Regions from separate parts of the Rhizobium sp. SVR5-2C genome, predicted to be linked through region 2. Evidence: riboswitches for the same ligand, from Rfam matches in the RefSeq annotation. Region 2 holds a riboswitch; the other holds the start of a gene.
The links. Region 2 has a riboswitch for cobalamin ahead of bluB (5,6-dimethylbenzimidazole synthase). Riboswitches for the same ligand answer to the same signal wherever they lie in the genome.

Region 1: linked by a shared signal. The riboswitch ahead of cobU (bifunctional adenosylcobinamide kinase/adenosylcobinamide-phosphate guanylyltransferase) and the one ahead of bluB (5,6-dimethylbenzimidazole synthase) in region 2 are both predicted to bind cobalamin.

The regions. Positions count from the first base shown of each region.
Region 1 covers NZ_JBNDHT010000035.1:36,457-41,879, forward strand. The annotation lists gene ACPYOI_RS12770 (cobyric acid synthase) at 1-82, shown strand, start outside; gene ACPYOI_RS12775 (chloride channel protein) at 91-1,881, opposite strand; cobalamin riboswitch at 2,088-2,480, shown strand; gene cobU (bifunctional adenosylcobinamide kinase/adenosylcobinamide-phosphate guanylyltransferase) at 2,613-3,137, shown strand; gene cobW (cobalamin biosynthesis protein CobW) at 3,143-4,192, shown strand; gene cobN (cobaltochelatase subunit CobN) at 4,202-5,423, shown strand, end outside.
Region 2 covers NZ_JBNDHT010000003.1:33,976-39,398, forward strand. The annotation lists gene ACPYOI_RS01500 (NAD+ synthase) at 83-1,762, shown strand; gene ACPYOI_RS01505 (TolB family protein) at 1,782-2,612, shown strand; cobalamin riboswitch at 2,631-2,815, shown strand; gene bluB (5,6-dimethylbenzimidazole synthase) at 2,857-3,540, shown strand; gene ACPYOI_RS01515 (DUF2865 domain-containing protein) at 3,547-4,611, opposite strand; gene ACPYOI_RS01520 (NADP-dependent malic enzyme) at 4,736-5,423, opposite strand, start outside.

The sequences.
Region 1 (5,423 bases), on a different contig from region 2:
CGTCGATCAGGCGCTGGACGAGGTCGCCGCCGACCTTGAGACGCATCTCGACAAGGCCTGGCTGGCCGGGCTTCTCGGTTAGCCCAGGATTTAGATTTCGCCGGAGACATCCCGGCGGCGGCGGTCCAGTTCTTCGCTATAGCGACGCAGGGTATGGCTTTCGCTGAGCTGGCCGACCACCTTGCGCTCGATGAGGTTGTTGACGACGGCGAGCGCTTCGCTCTCGGTCTTGTCGAAGATCGCGGCGGCCTGCTTTGCATTCATCTGCGGCTGCAGGAAGTCGTTCCGGTAGCGGATGAAATCCTGGAGGCCCTTGCCCTCGTCGTCGGTATCGACCAGGCTCGCGTAGATGTCAGGAACAAGCACGATGCCGGCATATTTGTCGGAGTCGTCAATAAGGATGACTCGCTGCGTCGAGCCGATCGGAAAGGCTCGCTTGAACTCCTCCAGCGTCAAGCCGGTCTTCGCCGTTTTCACGTCGGCGCGCATCAGCTTGTCGACGGTCAGGTTGCGGATCCAGCCGACATCGTGAGCGCTGCGGATGCTCTCTCCACGAAGGTGGAAGCGCCATGTGGCGAAGGAGTAGCCGAAAGTGCTTCTGACGACGAGCGAAGAGGTGATGACCGCCGCCAGCACCAGCGCGGTGATGGGAAAGTCGCCGGTGATCTCCAGCGCCAGGAAGGTCGTCGTCAGCGGCCCGCCGATGATGGCGACGGCAAGCGAGCTCATGCCGACCACGGCGTAAACGACCGGCGTCAGTGTCGCGTCCGCGAAGTAGGGTGCGGAATAGGCGAAGAGCTTGCCCAGCAGGGCGCCCATGAAGAGCGAGGCGAAGAACAGGCCGCCCCTGAAGCCCGAGCCGATCGAGATCGCGGAGGCGAAAGATTTCAGCAGGAAGAGACTGACGAGCGCGGGAATCGTCACCTCGCGGGCGAGGTTCAGATGCAGCGCGCCATGACCTGCCGCAAGCACCTGCGGCGAGACCAGCGCCAGCAGGCCGACGACGATGCCGCCGAGCGCTGGTCGGAAGGGCGGAGCGATTGAGCTCTTGCGTGCCAGTTCCTCAACGAAGGAGACGCCCTGCATCACCAGGATGCCGACGCCGGCGCAGAAGGCGCCGAGCAGCACGGCAGGCACGTAATCCGCCGGCGCGACCGTGCCGAAGCTGCCGATGTCGATAACGAAATCGCTGCCGGCGAGGAGCCGTGCGACCAGCGTTGAGACCAGCGCGGCAACGACGACCGGTGTCAGCGACACGATCGAATAGGTGCCGATGATCAGCTCGAAAGCATAGAAGGCGCCGGCTAGGGGAGCGTTGAAGGCGGCAGCGATTGCGCCCGCCGCGCCGCAGCCGACGAGTGTGCGCTGATCCGCACGACGAAGCTGCAGTTTCAGCCCAAATTTCGAGGCGATACCGGCGGCAAGCTGCGTATAGCCGGCCTCGAGCCCCACTGACGCGCCGAAGCCATTGGAGACGAGGTTCTGGATGCTGACGAGGATACTGTCGGTCAGTGACAGGCGGCCGCCATGCAACGCATTGGCCTCGATCGGGTCGACCATCGGCTTCTTGCGCCATCTGGCGAGAATGAAGATGAGGAGACCGAGCAAGACGCCGCCGGCGACGGGAGCTGTAAGCAGCAGGAGCTTATTGTCGATCTGAGAGGCACTGAGCCGGGTCGTGACGTCGATGCCGAAGATCAGCCTGTGCATTTCCTCGGAGACGAGTCTCATGGCGGTGACCGCAAGCCCCGATGCGACACCGACGAGCGCGCCGGCAAAGACCATGCCCATCTCGCTGCGTCGGGCGAGCGCCCGCAATCGGCCGATATCAAAAAAGATGGTGAGAGGGCCGAGGCGGCGGATATGCATTCTGGAGAGCATCATAGGACAACTAGGCGGCAGGAGTGGCGGTCAAGGCCGGCGGGCGGCCTCCGCATGCTTGCCAATTGCGGCAGAATACCGGCGCAGCAGTAAAGTTTTTATGACGTAAGTCTCTGATTAAAAACGACAATGTTGGTAGTGTAAGTCGAGATGAACGCCTTGTCCGCCTCCGGCTGATTGACATGGCAGGGGTGGGCGCCTAACCATGCATTATCATAACGGATGGTTTCGGATCGACATGCGTCGATCCGGATGAAAAGGGAATGTGAAGGGGCGGACCCAAACAGGGCGTTCTCATCACAGCCGACCCCGCGACTGTAGAGCGGTCAGGGTCTTCCGTCCGGTGTTTGGGCCAATTCATGGCTGTTTCGCATGTCGCGGAATGGGTGAGGCGGCAAGGGCGCCGGAAAAGCCACTGGAAATGCATCGTGATCAGCCGGGGCAGGACGCCTCTATTTCTACGAATCGTCCGCCTTTTCACGAAATGCAGCCGGGAAGGCGAGGGAGATCCGCTGGCACGATCAGGGCGACCTCAATGGTCGCTCCGGTCGCGGCCGAGACCCGCGAGCCAGGAGACCTGCCATGCGTGCCGGGCGAGAAGCCCACCCTGGGGTATTGTTCCCCACCGCCAGCACGGAGGTTTGCATGGCTGAAAGAGAAGTTCTGCGTTCGCATGCCGCGAACGTTTTTGCTGTCCGTCGCAGTCCGCTCCAGATCGGACCGTGCTTCCCATGAGTGGATCCATCACCGGCACCGCCTTCGTTCTCGGCGGTGCGCGTTCCGGCAAATCCCGTTTCGCCGAGCAGCTTGTCACCGACAGCCGCTTGGAGCGCCATTACGTCGCGACCGGCCGTGCCTGGGATGACGAGATGCGTGAGCGCATCGATAAGCACAAGGCAGACCGGGGCCCGCTCTGGGCGACGCATGAGGAGCCTCTTGAGCTCGTCGCATGTCTTTCCGCGATCGACGGCGAGGGCCGGGCGATCCTCGTCGACTGCCTGACACTCTGGGTTACCAATCTGATGATGGAAGAGCGCGACATGGCGGCGGAATTTACCGCGCTTGCCGGCTGGCTGCCGAAAGCCAGGGCGCGCCTCGTCCTCGTTTCCAATGAAGTCGGCCTCGGCATCGTGCCGGAAAACCACATGGCGCGGGATTTCCGTGACCACGCCGGAAGGCTGCACCAGATGATCGCGGCGGAAGCCGCGGAAGTGTATTTTATCGCGGCGGGTCTGCCGCTGAAAATGAAGGGTTGAGTCCTATGAACCAGCAGAAAATTCCCGCAACGGTCATCACCGGCTTCCTCGGCGCGGGCAAGACGACGATGATCCGCAATCTTCTTTCCAACACGGGCGGCAAGAAGATCGCACTGATCATCAACGAGTTCGGCGATCTCGGCGTCGATGGCGACGTGCTGAAGGGCTGCGGGGCGGAAAACTGCACGGAAGACGACATCATCGAGCTCACCAACGGCTGCATCTGCTGCACCGTCGCCGACGATTTCATCCCGACCATGACGAAGCTTCTGGAGCGCGAGCAGCGCCCGGACCACATCGTCATCGAGACCTCCGGCCTTGCCTTGCCGCAGCCGCTCGTCGCCGCCTTCAACTGGCCGTATATCCGCAGCGAAGTGACGGTCGATGGCGTCATCACCGTGGTCGACAGCGCAGCTGTGGCGGCGGGCCGTTTCGCCGACGATCACGACGCCGTCGATGCGCTGCGCGCCGAGGATGCGTCGCTCGACCACGAAAGCCCGATCGAAGAACTCTTCGAGGACCAGCTGACCTGCGCGGATCTGATCGTTCTGAACAAGACGGATCTCCTCGATACCGCCGGCCTCGGCCGCGTGCGCCAGGAGGTAACCTCCCGCATTGCCCGCAAGCCTGTCATGATCGAGGCGAGGAACGGCGAGGTTCCGGCAGGCGTGCTGCTCGGCCTCGGCATTGGCACGGAGGCGGATATCGCCAACCGCAAGTCCCATCACGAGCTGGAGCATGAGGATGGCGCGCCGCACGACCACGACGAGTTCGACAGCTTCGTCGTCGAGCTTGGCGCGATCGCCGATCCGGCAGGCTTCGTCGAAAAGCTGAAGGCGGTGATTGCGGAACACGACGTTCTGCGCCTGAAGGGCTTTGCCGACGTGGCTGGAAAGCCGATGCGCCTGCAGATCCAGGCTGTCGGCAGCCGCATCGACCAGTATTTCGACCGTGCATGGGCAAATGGCGAAACGCGCGGCACGCGCCTCGTCGTCATTGGCCTGCACGAGATGGATCAGGCTGTTGTCCGCAAGGCCATTGAGGCGCTCGTTTAAGGCTCGGCCATGCACCTCCTTCTAGCCCAGAAAGGAACGATCAGCGACGGCGACGAGGCGATCGACCTTGGCCAGTCGCCCGGCGATATCCTGTTCCTTTCGGCGGCGGATACCGAACTTGCGGCAATCGCCGCTGCGCACGGCCAGAGCGGAGGGAAACCCTTCACGCTTCGGCTCGCCAGTTTGATGAGCCTCAAGCACCCGATGTCCGTCGATGCCTATATCGAGCGGACCGCGCGGCGTGCGAAGCTGATCATCGTCCGTGCGCTCGGCGGGGCGAGCTACTTCCACTACGCGCTGGAAGCACTGCACGCTGCGGCGGCACGCCACGGCGCGATGATTGCCGTGCTGCCGGGGGATTCCAAGCCGGATGCCGGGCTGACGCCGTTCTCGAATGTGCCGCTCGATGATCTGAATGCACTTTGGGCTTATCTGATCGAAGGCGGCGACGAGAATTCGCGGCGTCTGCTGGACTATGCTGCCGCGATGCTTTCGGGCGGCGCCGAAAAGCCTGCCGCTGCCGCGCCCCTGATGAAGGCGGGCATCTGGTGGCCGGGCAGGGGCGTTGTCAGTGTGGAGGAGTGGCGAGCTCTCTCCGAGTCGCTCTTCTCCCCAGCGGGGAGAAGATGCCCGGCAGGGCAGATGAGGGGGGCGAGCGACGCGAGGAGCGAACAGGGCCAGGAGGGCGAAGTTGGCGATTGCCGCGCTGCCCCCTCATCCGACTCTTCGGGCCACCTTCTCCCCGCTGGGGAGAAGGGAAGTTCCTGCGACCCCCCCACCGTCGCCATCAGCTTCTACCGTGCGCTCGTCCAGAGCGGCGAGACGAAACCCGCCGAAGCGCTGATCGAAGCGCTGGCGGCAGAGAACCTACGCCCTCTGCCCGTCTTTGCCTACAGCCTCAAGGACCCTGTCTCCACTGGCATTCTGGAAACGGTCTTTGCCGAAGCGAAGCCCGATGTCGTCATCAACACCACCGGCTTTGCCGTGTCCGCGCCCGGCGCCGACCGCGCGCCGACCGTGCTGGAATCAAATGGCGCCGTCGTTCTTCAGGCGATTTTCTCAGCCTCATCAAGAGAGGCATGGGCCTCCTCGTCCCAAGGTCTTTCCGCCCGCGACCTCGGCATGAATGTCGCACTTCCCGAGGTCGACGGCCGCGTTCTCTCGCGTGCGGTCTCCTTCAAATCGGCCGCCCGCTATGATGCGGCTGTCGAGGCGAATATCGTTGCCAGCG
Region 2 (5,423 bases):
TTCGCTTTTTTGCCCGACTTAGTCCGCGGCTTTTCATGGCACGGCGATTGCAGCGGCAGCCGGTGCGCGCTAAATGAATGACATGACACAAGAAAACGCGCCTTTGAATACGCTCCACATTGCCGTTGCCCAGTTGAACCCGACGGTCGGGGATGTGGCCGGAAACCTTGCCAAAGCCCGCGAAGCACGCGCCGACGCGGCCCGCCAGGGCGCGCATCTCTTGCTTTTGACGGAGCTTTTCATTTCCGGCTATCCGCCGGAAGACCTGGTGCTGAAGCCGGCATTCTTGAGAGCCTGCCAGAAGGCGGTCGAAGACCTCGCGGCCGACACCGCGGACGGCGGGCCAGGCGTCATCGTCGGCTTCCCGCGGCAGGGCGAGACCGGGCGCCACAATTCCATCGCGGTTCTCGACGGCGGCAAGATCCTGGTACTGCGGGACAAGGTCGACCTGCCGAACTACGGTGAATTCGACGAAAAGCGCGTCTTTTCGGAAGGAACGATGCCGGGACCAGTCAATTTCCGCGGCGTGCGTCTCGGCGTGCCGATCTGCGAGGAGATCTGGAACGATCTCGGCGTGTGCGAAACGCTCGCCGAAAGCGGCGCGGAAATCTTGCTCGTCCCGAACGGCTCGCCCTACTATCGCGGCAAGGTCGACGTGCGCCATCAGGTGGCGCTGAAGCAGGTGATCGAAACGGGCCTGCCGCTGATCTTCGCCAATCAGCTCGGCGGCCAAGACGAGCTCGTCTTCGACGGCGCGAGCTTCGCCTTCAACGGCGACAAGACGCTCGCCTTCCAGATGAGCCAGTTCGAAACGGCATTGGCCGTCACCACTTGGAGGCGCGGCGAGGACGGATGGCGCTGCGCCGAGGGTCCGATGTCGCGCATTCCCGAACTCGACGAGGCCGATTATCGTGCCTGCCTGCTCGGGTTTCGCGACTACGTGAACAAAAATGGCTTCAAGAACGTCGTGCTTGGCCTGTCGGGCGGGATCGACTCGGCCATCTGCGCAGCGATTGCGGTCGATGCGCTCGGCGAGGAGCGCGTCCGCACGGTCATGCTGCCTTACCGTTACACCTCTGCCGATTCGCTGAAGGATGCGGCGGATTGCGCCAAGGCGCTTGGTTGCCGTTATGACATCGTGCCGATCGAGGAGCCGGTGAAGGGCTTTACCGCGGCGCTGTCGGAACTCTTCGAAGGTACGGATAGCGGCATCACCGAGGAAAACCTGCAGAGCCGTGCACGTGGCACGATCCTGATGGCGATCTCCAACAAGTTCGGCTCGATGGTCGTCACGACCGGCAACAAGTCGGAAATGTCGGTCGGCTATGCGACCCTCTACGGCGACATGAACGGCGGCTTCAATCCGATCAAGGACCTCTACAAGATGCAGGTCTATGCGCTGGCGCGCTGGCGCAACAGCCACGTGCCGCCGGATGCGCTGGGTCCTTCGGGCGTGGTGATCCCGCAGAACATCATCGACAAGGCGCCGTCCGCCGAGCTTCGTCCCGACCAGACGGACCAGGATTCGCTGCCGCCTTATCCCGTGCTCGACGACATTCTCGAATGCCTGGTTGAAAAGGAGATGGCGGTGCGGGAGATCGTCGCGCGCGGACACGACGTCGAGACCATCCACCGCATCGAGCACCTGCTCTATCTCGCCGAATACAAGCGCCGCCAATCGGCTCCGGGCGTGAAGATCACCAAGAAGAATTTCGGACGTGATCGCCGCTATCCGATCACCAACCGGTTCAGGGACCGGTAACAAGAATCCGGGAGGATGTATGCGCAGTTCGGTCGAGATCTACAACATCCGCACCGGTAAAAGCCGGGTTGTCTTTCAAACGGATCAGCTGATCGAGGCGCCGAATTTTTCGCCGGATGGCGGCTATCTGCTGGTCAATGGCGATGGGCTGCTTTATCGGCAGAGGCCGGATGGAGCTGGCGGGCTGGAGAAGGTCGATACCGGTTTTGCAGTCGCCTGCAACAACGATCACGGCATCTCCGCGGATGGCACGATGATCGCCATCTCGGACAAGACGGAATACGGCAAGTCATGCATCTACGTCCTGCCTGCGGCTGGCGGCACGCCGCGTCAGGTCACGCAGAACCTGCCCTCCTACTGGCACGGCTGGTCGCCCGATGGCCGGCATGTCGCTTATTGCGGTATCCGCGACCAGGTTTTCGACATCTACACGATTTCCGTAGATGGTCGCGAGGAAACGCGCCTGACGCATGGCGAGGGGCGCAATGACGGCCCCGACTGGTCGGCCGACAGACAGTGGATCTATTTCAATTCCAGCCGTACCGGGCTCATGCAGATCTGGCGCATCCATCCGGACGGAACGGGTCTCCAGCAGGTGACGCATGACAATTACGGCAACTGGTTTGCGCATCCGTCGCCCAAGAACGACAAGGTGCTGATCCTGTCCTACGATCCTGATGTCTTCGACCATCCGCGCGATCTTCATGTGCGGCTGCGGCTGATGGACATGGACGGCGGCAATCTGACCACGCTTTTCGAACTCTTCGGCGGGCAGGGCACGATCAATGTGCCGTGCTGGTCACCGGAAGGTGATGAATTTGCCTATGTGCGGTATTTCCCGGTGGCTTGATCGGGACAGCAATCCGGGAGATAGAGACTGCCGTCAGGTGCCTGCTTCAAGCAGGAGAATCGGGAATCCGGTGTGAGACCGGAACGTGCCCAACGCTGTAAGGCTGACGCTTGCTGCAAAACTGCCACTGGCTTTCGGGCCGGGAAGGCTGCGGCAAGCGGGTGACGCCAAGTCAGAAGACCGGCCTGACAGGATAGACTGACCCGCGCGGACGGCGGGCGGTTGCGTTGTTGGGGATTTGACGATGCGACCCTTGAATGACGGCGCGCTTGCGGGCGCGTCTGCCTTTGATAGTGAAGAACGCGATGCGGTTTATCGGGCGATCATGACCCGCCGCGACGTGCGCGATCAGTTTCTGCCCGATCCCTTGCCCGACGATGTTGTGGGACGCCTGCTGGAGGCAGCGCACCACGCGCCCTCCGTCGGCTTCATGCAACCCTGGAACTTCATTCTGGTGCGCGATCCGGCCGTTCGGCAGCAGGTGTGGCAAGCCTTCGACCGCGCAAACCGCGAGGCGACGGAGATGTTCGACGGGGAGCGCCGCGACAAATACCGCTCGTTGAAGCTCGAAGGCATTTTGCGGGCGCCGCTCGGCATCTGCGTGACCTGCGATCCGACACGCGGCGGCAGCGTGGTGCTCGGACGGACCCACAATCCACGCATGGACGCCTACTCGACGGTCTGCGCGGTCCAGAACCTGTGGCTCGCGGCCCGAGCGGAGGGCGTCGGTATCGGCTGGGTGAGCATTTTCCACGAGAGCGACCTGAAGGAGATACTCGGTATCCCGGCGCATATCGAGGTGATCGCGTGGCTGTGCGCAGGCTATGTCGACGAGCTTTACCTGGAGCCGGAGCTCGCCGTGAAAGGCTGGCGGCAGCGCCTGCCTCTGGAAGAACTGATCTTCTCCGACCGGTGGGGCAACCGCTAGCGCCCGTCAGTTCTGTTGCGGCTGCGCGCCGGATGTTGCGGGCCTCTTGAGGTCGATCGCACCCTGATCGCCAGCCAGGAACTGCGGACCGACCTGACGGACCTTGTTGTTTGCGGGATCATAGGGGCGATCCGGCACCGAGGGTTGCGGCGCCGGTTCCGGGGTCGCGGCGGCGGTCGCCGGCGGCTTCGACCGGATAGTCGTGATCGAGCCTTTCTGCGGCGGCTCGCTGATCGCCTGGTTCTTGCGGATGTTGTCGTAGTAGGCTGACAGATTGCAAGAGCAGGTCGACTTTTCGCCGGGGGCGCGCTTCTTGTAGGCGAAGGCATTCGGCATGGCGCTGTAAGGCGCACCGGTCGACGCCGAGATCATGTTGGCGGCGTCGGGGTTCGCGATGTCCTGGTAGAAGAGTTCGGTTTCAATGCCCGGGCACATTTTCGAGCATGTCGCAGCGTCGCGTCCAAAATCGACCGAGGTTGCGTTCGTGGTGATCGGGAAAAAGCCGCCGTCGCAGGTGCGCACGCACATGGTGGTGACTTGCGCCATCGGCTCGCCGCGCGGCACGCCGAGCGGGATGAACGTGTCGCTGCGCATTGTCTGCTCTTCGGGGCTCGGCGCGGGGGCATAGGCTTGATCGTCGGGCCAATATTCCTCGACCTCATTGCAGCCATTGTCTTCAAGCGCCGCCATCAGCTCCCGGCGTCCGCGATCGTCCACGCCTTCCCGTTCGCGCAGGTCGTTGCTGCGGTCCTGCAGATACTGGATGTTGTCGACCATGCGCGCTTCGGATTGCTCCAATTCGCTGCAGTAGTCCGCATTCTCGCCGCCGATCACCACCATGCTGTCGACAGAGCAGCCGTACCTGCGCATGTCTTCGCGGACATCGCGCAGTTCGAGATTCTGCTCGGCAATTGCGCTGGCGTAGTGGTGGTTGAGCTCGGGGCTGTTGGTCGTGATTTCCGGCAGATTGGCGAGGCGGGCGCGCAGGTCCTGGCAGATCGCATTCGTCTGCGCGGCCGCGGGAGCTGCGAGGGTAAATAGAAGCGCAAGGGTCAGGTTTCGACGTTTCACGGTATCATCCCGCTAGCAAGCCAGGCCGGTACGCGGCGGAGCATTCGCCGCGTATGCCTTTCTAGCCTGTTTCCGTTAACAGGCTAGCGACGGATTCTAACGCATTTTCCCGTTTGGCAGCAACTTATGCGGGCTGCGAAGCCTCAACGACCGCAAGAGCCGCCATGTTCACGACGCCGCGCGAGGTGACCGAAGTCGACAGGATATGCGCAGGCTGCGCGGTTCCAAGCAGAATCGGGCCGACATGAAGCGCATCCATCATCGTGCGGACGATGCCGAGCGAAATGTTGGCGGCATCGAGATTCGGGAAGAGCAGGAGATTGGCTTCGCCGGTCAGGGCGCTATTCGGCATGGCGCGCTTGCGCAGTGTTTCCGATAGCGCCGAGCCGCCCTGCATTTCACCGTCGACCTCGAGTTCGGGGGCACGCTTGCGCACGAGCTGCAGGGCGTCGCGCATCTTTCGGGCGCTCTCGGAGTCGCGGGAGCCGAAATTCGAATGACAGATCAGCGCGGCCTTCGGCGTTATGCCGAAGCGGCGAACTTCCTCGGCCGCGAGAAGGGCGATCTCGGCGATCTCATCATGCGTCGGATTGTATTTCACGAAAGTATCGGCGAAGAAAACCGGTCCTTTCTGGGTGATCAGCAGGCTGAGGCCGGCAAAGGTGCAGACGCCCGGCCGCCTGCCGATGATCTGGCCTACGTCCTTGAGGTGGCGGTCGAACCGGCCTTCGACGCCGCAGATGAGGGCATCGGCCTCGCCGCGCTTCACCGACAAGGCGCCGATGACGGTGGTGTTGGTGCGCACGATGGTG